DNA from 2 places in the Microbacterium sp. 16-032 genome. Region 1 is predicted to be linked to the other one. Evidence: predicted binding sites of a transcription regulator. Region 1 holds the regulator's gene; the other holds the start of a gene.
The links. Region 1 encodes HrcA, which represses chaperone genes, less so after heat shock. Its sites were predicted from a motif close to TTNGCACTCGNNNNNNNCGAGTGCNAA; they were not measured.
Positions count from the first base shown of each region.

Region 2: the regulator HrcA is predicted to act here: its motif matches at 1,891-1,917, upstream of groES (co-chaperone GroES).

Region 1 covers NZ_JBFYGQ010000003.1:86,627-89,991, reverse strand. The annotation lists gene hemW (radical SAM family heme chaperone HemW) at 1-1,129, shown strand, start outside; gene hrcA (heat-inducible transcriptional repressor HrcA) at 1,310-2,350, shown strand; gene dnaJ (molecular chaperone DnaJ) at 2,413-3,365, shown strand, end outside.
Region 2 covers NZ_JBFYGQ010000005.1:229,719-233,083, reverse strand. The annotation lists gene tsaD (tRNA (adenosine(37)-N6)-threonylcarbamoyltransferase complex transferase subunit TsaD) at 1-206, shown strand, start outside; gene AB6V31_RS12355 (hypothetical protein) at 203-667, shown strand; gene AB6V31_RS12350 (class I SAM-dependent methyltransferase) at 677-1,864, opposite strand; gene groES (co-chaperone GroES) at 1,997-2,293, shown strand; gene rarD (EamA family transporter RarD) at 2,432-3,365, shown strand, end outside.

The DNA of each region.
Region 1 (3,365 bases):
TGTCTACCTGCACGTGCCGTTCTGCCGGGTGCGGTGCGGCTACTGCGACTTCAACACCTACACCGCCAGCGAGTTGCGCGGCGCCCGCCAAGACGACTTCGCCGACACGCTGGCCGCCGAGGTGCGTCTGGCGGGTGGAGTGATGGATGCCGCGGGTGGCCGCCGCGCGGCATCCACCGTCTTCTTCGGCGGAGGAACGCCCACCCTGCTGCCGCCGGGCGACCTGGCGCGCATGCTCGACGCGGTCCGCTCGGAGTTCGGAATCGCCGACGGGGCCGAGGTCACCGTCGAGGCCAACCCCGACACCGTCGACGGCACGGTCGCCCGCACGCTCGCCGACGCCGGCGTCACCCGCCTGTCGATCGGCATGCAGTCGGCCCGGCCGAACGTGCTCGCCGCCCTCGACCGCACCCACGATCCCGCGAACGTCGCCACGGCCGTCGCCGCGGCCCGCCGCGCGGGTCTCGACGTCTCGGTCGACCTCATCTACGGCGCGCCGGGAGAATCGCTCGACGACTGGCGCGCCTCCCTCGAAGCGGCCACGGCCCTCGAGCCCGACCACGTCTCGGCCTACGCGCTGATCGTCGAAGACGGCACCAAGCTCGCGCGCCAAATCCGCTCCGGGGTCGTGGCGATGCCCGACGACGACCTGCAAGCCGACATGTACGAGCTGGCCGACGACCTGCTCGCCGCCGCCGGATACGACTGGTACGAGGTGTCGAACTGGTCGCGCGACGTCGCGCACCGCTCGCGTCACAACCTCGCCTACTGGCGGGGGACCGACTGGTGGGGCTTCGGGCCGGGCGCGCACAGCCACGTCGCGGGGCTCCGCTGGTGGAACGTGAAGCACCCCGCCGCGTACGCCCAACGCCTGGCCGCGGTCGAATCGCCCGCGGCCGCGCGCGAGCGGCCCGACGAGACCGCGCGCCGGCTGGAGTCGGTGCTGCTGCGCAGCCGCATCCGCGAGGGTCTGGCCGTGTCCGAGATCCTCGGCGAAGGGCGGAAGGCCGTGGCATCCCTCATCGCCGACGGTCTGATCGAGGGCCGGGATGCCGTTCACGGGCGCATCGTGCTGACGCTGCGGGGACGACTCCTGGCGGATGCCGTGGTCCGGGCGCTCACGGTCTGACCGGCGACGCGGCCGGCGGACGAGTTCGTTCCGGTGGTCGCGTGCCGACCTCGATGAGGGGCTCTCGGGCGTTGAACGACGCGCCGCAGGGCGACTCCGCGAGCCGCCCGGCACCGTGCCGAGGCGATCCCGTAGAATTGGCACTCCGCAGATGCGAGTGCCAGACGGGAGGAGCAGCTCATGGTGTCGGAACGTGGCCTTCAGGTGCTCCGTGCGATCGTGCAGGACTACGTCGACACGCGCGAACCCGTCGGCAGCAAGGCGATCGTCGATCGACACGCCTTCGGGGTGTCGGCGGCGACGATCCGCAACGACATGGCCCTGCTCGAGGACGAAGAGCTCATCGTCGCCCCGCACACCTCGTCGGGGCGCGTCCCCACCGACAAGGGATACCGCGTCTTCGTCGATCACCTCGCCGAGCTCCGCCCGCTCTCGGGAGCACAGCGCAGCGCCATCACGTCGTTCCTCGACGAAGCGGGCGACCTCGACGACCTGCTCGCCCGCACCGTCCGCGCGCTCACGCAGCTGACCGGACAGGTCGCGATCGTGCAGTACCCGTCGTTCGCCCGCGCCAATGTCAGTCACGTCGAACTGGTCGCCCTCGGCGGCCCGCGCGTGCTGGTGATCCTGGTGACCGACACGGGCCGGGTCTCGCAGCGCATCGCCCTCGTGCCCGCAGAACCCGGCGAGACCGACATCGTGCAGCTGCGCGCTCGCGTCGGCGCGCTGCTCGTCGGGCGCAGCGTCGCCGACAGTTCGCAGCAGGTGCAAGCCGTGCTGACCGACGGGCCGCGCCCGGGTGTCACGCTGGACGTGCTCGCCGACGCGGTGCTGCGCATCGTGGGGGAGGAGCTCGAGGAGTTCCGTCAGGATCGCCTCGTCATGGCCGGCGCCGCGACCCTCGCCAAGCGCGAGTCCGACTTCCGCGGGAGCATCTACCCGCTGCTCGAGGCGATCGAAGAGCAGGTGACGCTCCTGCGTCTCATGAGTGAGATGGTGGCCGATGAGAAGGGGCTGTCAGCGAGCATCGGTCGTGAGAACGAGCCGTTCGGACTCATCGAGGCCTCGGTGCTCGCCAGCCGGTACGACGGATCCACCGGCGGGGCCCGCGTCGGGCTGCTCGGTCCCACCCGCATGGACTACTCCTCCAACCTCGCGGCGGTCCGTGCCGTCGCGCACTATCTGACCCGGATGCTCGAAGACGACGACGCGTCTCGCTGACGTCGAATCCCGCGAGCACCCCACCCGAGAACGACCCCGCGCAAGCGGACAGGAAGGCGATTGTGGCTGACCACTACGAGGTCCTGGGCGTCGAACGCGATGCCAGCCCCGAAGACATCAAGAAGGCGTACCGCCGACTGGCACGCCAGCTGCACCCCGACGTGAACCCCGGAGAAGACGCCTCCGAGCGCTTCAAGCTGGTCACCCACGCCTACGACGTGCTGAGCGACCCCGAGCAGCGCCGCCGGTACGACATGGGCGGCGACCAGAACCCCTTCGGCGGCGGGGGAGCGGCCGGCTTCGGCGGGTTCAGCGACATCTTCGAGACGTTCTTCGGTGGGGGCGGCCAGGGCGGCGGCGGACGGGGTCCGCGTCCGCGGTCGCGTCGAGAGCGGGGCCAAGACGCCCTGGTCCGTGTGACCCTCGACCTCGGCGACGTCGTGTTCGGCACCCACCGCGACCTCGAGGTCGACACCGCCGTGCTGTGCGAGACGTGCCAGGGCGCGTGCACGCAGCCCGGGACCAGCGAGGTCACGTGCGACATCTGCCACGGCTCCGGCCACGTGCAGCGCACGGTCCGCAGCCTGCTCGGGAACGTCGTCACCAGTGCCCCCTGCAGCGTCTGCCAGGGTCACGGGACCACCATCCCCTACCCGTGCGGGACGTGCCAGGGTCAGGGCCGCGTTCGTGCGCGCCGCACGGTCTCGGTCGACATCCCCGCCGGTGTCGAGTCGGGCCTGCGTCTGCAGCTGCCCGGGTCGGGCGAGGTCGGTCCTGCCGGCGGCCCCAACGGCGACCTGTACCTCGAGATCACGGTCGAAGCGCATGAGGCCTTCAGTCGCGAGGGCGACGACCTCGTCGCGACCCTCGAGGTGTCGATGCCGGATGCCATTCTCGGGACGAACACGTCGATCGAGTCCCTCGACGGCAGCGTCGACCTCGAGGTGCGCCCGGGCGTGCAATCGGGCGACGTCCTGACCATCAAGGGCCGCGGGATCACGCCGCTGCGCGGAAG
Region 2 (3,365 bases), on a different contig from region 1:
GGGTCGCCGTGCGCATCCCGCCGCTGCGGCTGTGCACCGACAACGGCGCGATGATCGCTGCGCTCGCGGCGGAGCTCATCTCGTCGGGCCGTCGCCCCTCGACCCTCGCCTTCGGGGCCGATTCGACGCTCCCCGTCACCGAGATCCAGGTGGCGGAGGATCCGGATGCCGAGACCCCGGCGCCGCGCGCGGGAGCCACCCCGTGACCGAGGTGCCACCGCCCACGCGTCGGGCCCGCAAGGAGGACGTCGCCCCCGCGGTCGAGCTGCCTCCCGTGCCACCTCTGCCCGCCGACGTCCGGGCGGCGGGTTCCGAGATGACGACCCCCGACGCGGGTGACGATGACGACGGTCGCCTGCCGACCGCTCAACTCGAGATGGCCGCGTTCGGCGATCATCTGATCCCGTACGCGCCGCCCGTTCCGCCGAAGCCGCCGTCCGTCGCGCCCTGGGCCCTGGGGGTGGCGATCATCGCCCTCGCGGCGGCGCTGTTCACCGGGTGGCTGGTGCCGATCGGTGTCGTCGGGGCGATCCTCGCGACCGTCTCCCTCCGCCGGGCGCACGACAGCCGACGGGTCGCCGTCTGGGCTCTCGCTCTCGCGGTGGTGTCGATTGCGTTCAGCGTCGGATGGTTGATCTGGGGTTTCTCGCAGCTCTCGGTCGGGTGACCCGGGTCGTCAGACGCGGTCGGCCAGGAGGGCGAGCCGCTTCGACCCCACGCGCGTGAGGATGAGCGTGGCGGACGCGTCCCCGCGAAGCGCGAGCTTCTTGCGGAGCACCGCCGGATCCACATCGACACCGCGCTTCTTGATCTCCAGCGTGCCGATGCCCCGGGTGCGGAGGGCCTGAGCGAGTTTCTTCGGGTCGGACGGCAGCTGCTCGCGCACGCGGAACGACGACACGAACGGGCTCGTCAACGCCGCGTCGGAGGTCAGGTACGCGATGCCGGGCGCGAGCATGCCGGCATCCAGGGCTCGTCCGACCTCGCCGATGAGCCGTGCGCGGATGACGGCGCCGTCGGGCTCGTGGACGAACGCGCCGAGTTCGCGGTCCGCGACATCGGCGCTGTCGGCCGGGGCGGTGAGCTCCCAGGCGTCTGCGCCCCGCACCACGAGTGCGGCGCGTCGCACGCCCGCACGGGCGAGGGATCCGGCCCAGAGGACGAGTTCGATGGTCGAGCCGTCGGCGCTGATCCACTGCGCCTCGACGTCGTCGGGGATCTGCGTGCGGTCGAATCCCGGCCCGAGCTTCACCCCACCCGGCTTCGTCTTCAGCAGCTCGAAGACCCACTCGAGAGACGGCGACCACTCGGCGGACGACACCTGTCGCGTCTCGGCGTGCCCCGCGGTGCGGCGCGCGGGATCGAGCCAGACGGCATCCGTCCCGCTCAGGTCGACGTCCTCGGCCCGCGCGTGCTGCACCGTGGCCGCGTCGCCGAAGGGGGCGAGGTTGTAGGCGGCGATCGCGGCGGTCACCTCGTCGGCGTCGACGGCGTGCACCCGGACGCCGAGACCCGCCATCCCGAGGGCGTCCCCGCCGATCCCGCAGCCGAGGTCGGTCACGCGGTCGATCCCCGCGGCGCGAAAGCGACCCGCGTGTCGGGCGGCGATGGACAGGCGCGTGGCCTGTTCGAGGCCGGCCTTCGTGAAGAGCATCCGCTCGGCGAAGGGGCCGAACTTCGCGGCCGCACGGACGCGGAGGCGCGCTTGCCCGACGACGGCCGAGACGAGATCGGGAGAGTGCCCGGCGGCTCGCAGGCGCGACACGGCTCGGGCGACCTCGTCGGTCGAGTCGAGGGCGCCCACCTCGTCGAGGAGGCGCAGGCCCTCGGGTGTGAGCAGGGCGGTCAGCTCGGTGGTATCCACCGATTCAGCCTAGGCGCGGGTCGTTGCTGGCACTCGCGTTGCGTGAGTGCCAGCGCTTCTCTACACTCGAATTAGCACTCTCCCCGCGTGAGTGCTGACAAGTCTTCTGTAACGAGAAAGAAGAGGTAGACCGTGTCGGTTTCCATCAAGCCGCTCGAGGACCGCATCGTCATCAAGCAGGTCGAGGCTGAGCAGACCACTGCGAGTGGTCTCGTCATCCCCGACACCGCCAAGGAGAAGCCGCAGGAGGGCGAAGTCGTCGCCGTCGGCCCCGGCCGCATCGACGACAACGGCAACCGTGTCCCCCTCGACGTCGCCGTCGGCGACCGCGTGCTCTACAGCAAGTACGGCGGCACCGAGGTCAAGTTCGGCGCCGAGGAGTACCTCGTGCTCTCGGCTCGCGACGTCCTGGCGGTCGTCGTCCGCTGATCGAGTGAGATCGTTCGAAGGCCCCGGATGCCACGGCATCCGGGGCCTTCGTCGTCCCCGGCCCTCATCGGCTCCCTCTGGCAGGAAAGGCGCGATGGTCGGCGGCCCGACGCGCGAGCGGAGCCCTAGGCTGGATCGGTGACCTCCGCTCCCTCCGCTCCGACCGGTGGGAGCACCCGCGGTGCGCTGTACGCCCTCGGCGCCTACCTGTTGTGGGGCGTCCTGCCGATCTACTTCCTGCAGCTCAAGCCCACCGGCCCGTTCGAGGTCGTGGCCTGGCGGATCATCCTCGCGTTCGTCTTCTGCCTGCTGCTGTTGACGGTGCTGCGCATGTGGCGGCCGTTCCTCGCGATCGTGCGCCAGCCGCGTCTGATGGGGCTCACCGCGGTGGCCGGCGTGCTCATCTACGTGAACTGGCAGACCTATCTATTCGGCGCGCTGACCGATCGGGTCATCGAGACGAGCCTGGGCTACTTCATCAACCCGATCGTGACCGTGCTGCTCGGAGTCATCGTGCTGCGCGAGCGGCTGCGCCTCGTGCCGTGGATCGCCATCGGCCTCGCCGTCGTCGCGGTCGCGGTGATCGTCATCGGCTACGGCGCGTTCCCCTGGATCGCGCTGACCCTCGCCTTCTCGTTCGGCTTCTACGGTCTCGTGAAGAAGCAGATCGGGCCGGCGGTGGATGCCGTCAGCGGGCTCACCCTCGAATCGCTCTGGCTCCTGCCGGTCGCCGCCATCCAATTGGTGTTCGTCGCGAATCTCACGGGGATCACCCTGGGCACGGCGGGAACGCTGCACACGGTTCTCCTCCTCTCGGCGGGGGCCGTCACGGCCGTCCCCCTGCTGCTGTTCGCCTCGGGTGCGCGACGCGTGCCACTCACCGTCATCGGCCTGCTGCAGTTCGTCGCGCCGATCATCCAGTTCGCGATCGGGGTGTGGGTGCTGCACGAGCCCATGACGGTGGAGCGCTGGGTCGGTTTCGCCCTCGTCTGGGCGGCTCTCGCGATCCTCAGCGTCGACTCCGTCGTCGCTTCGCGTCGTCATCGGCGGGCTCCGGTCGATGTCGTCGAGC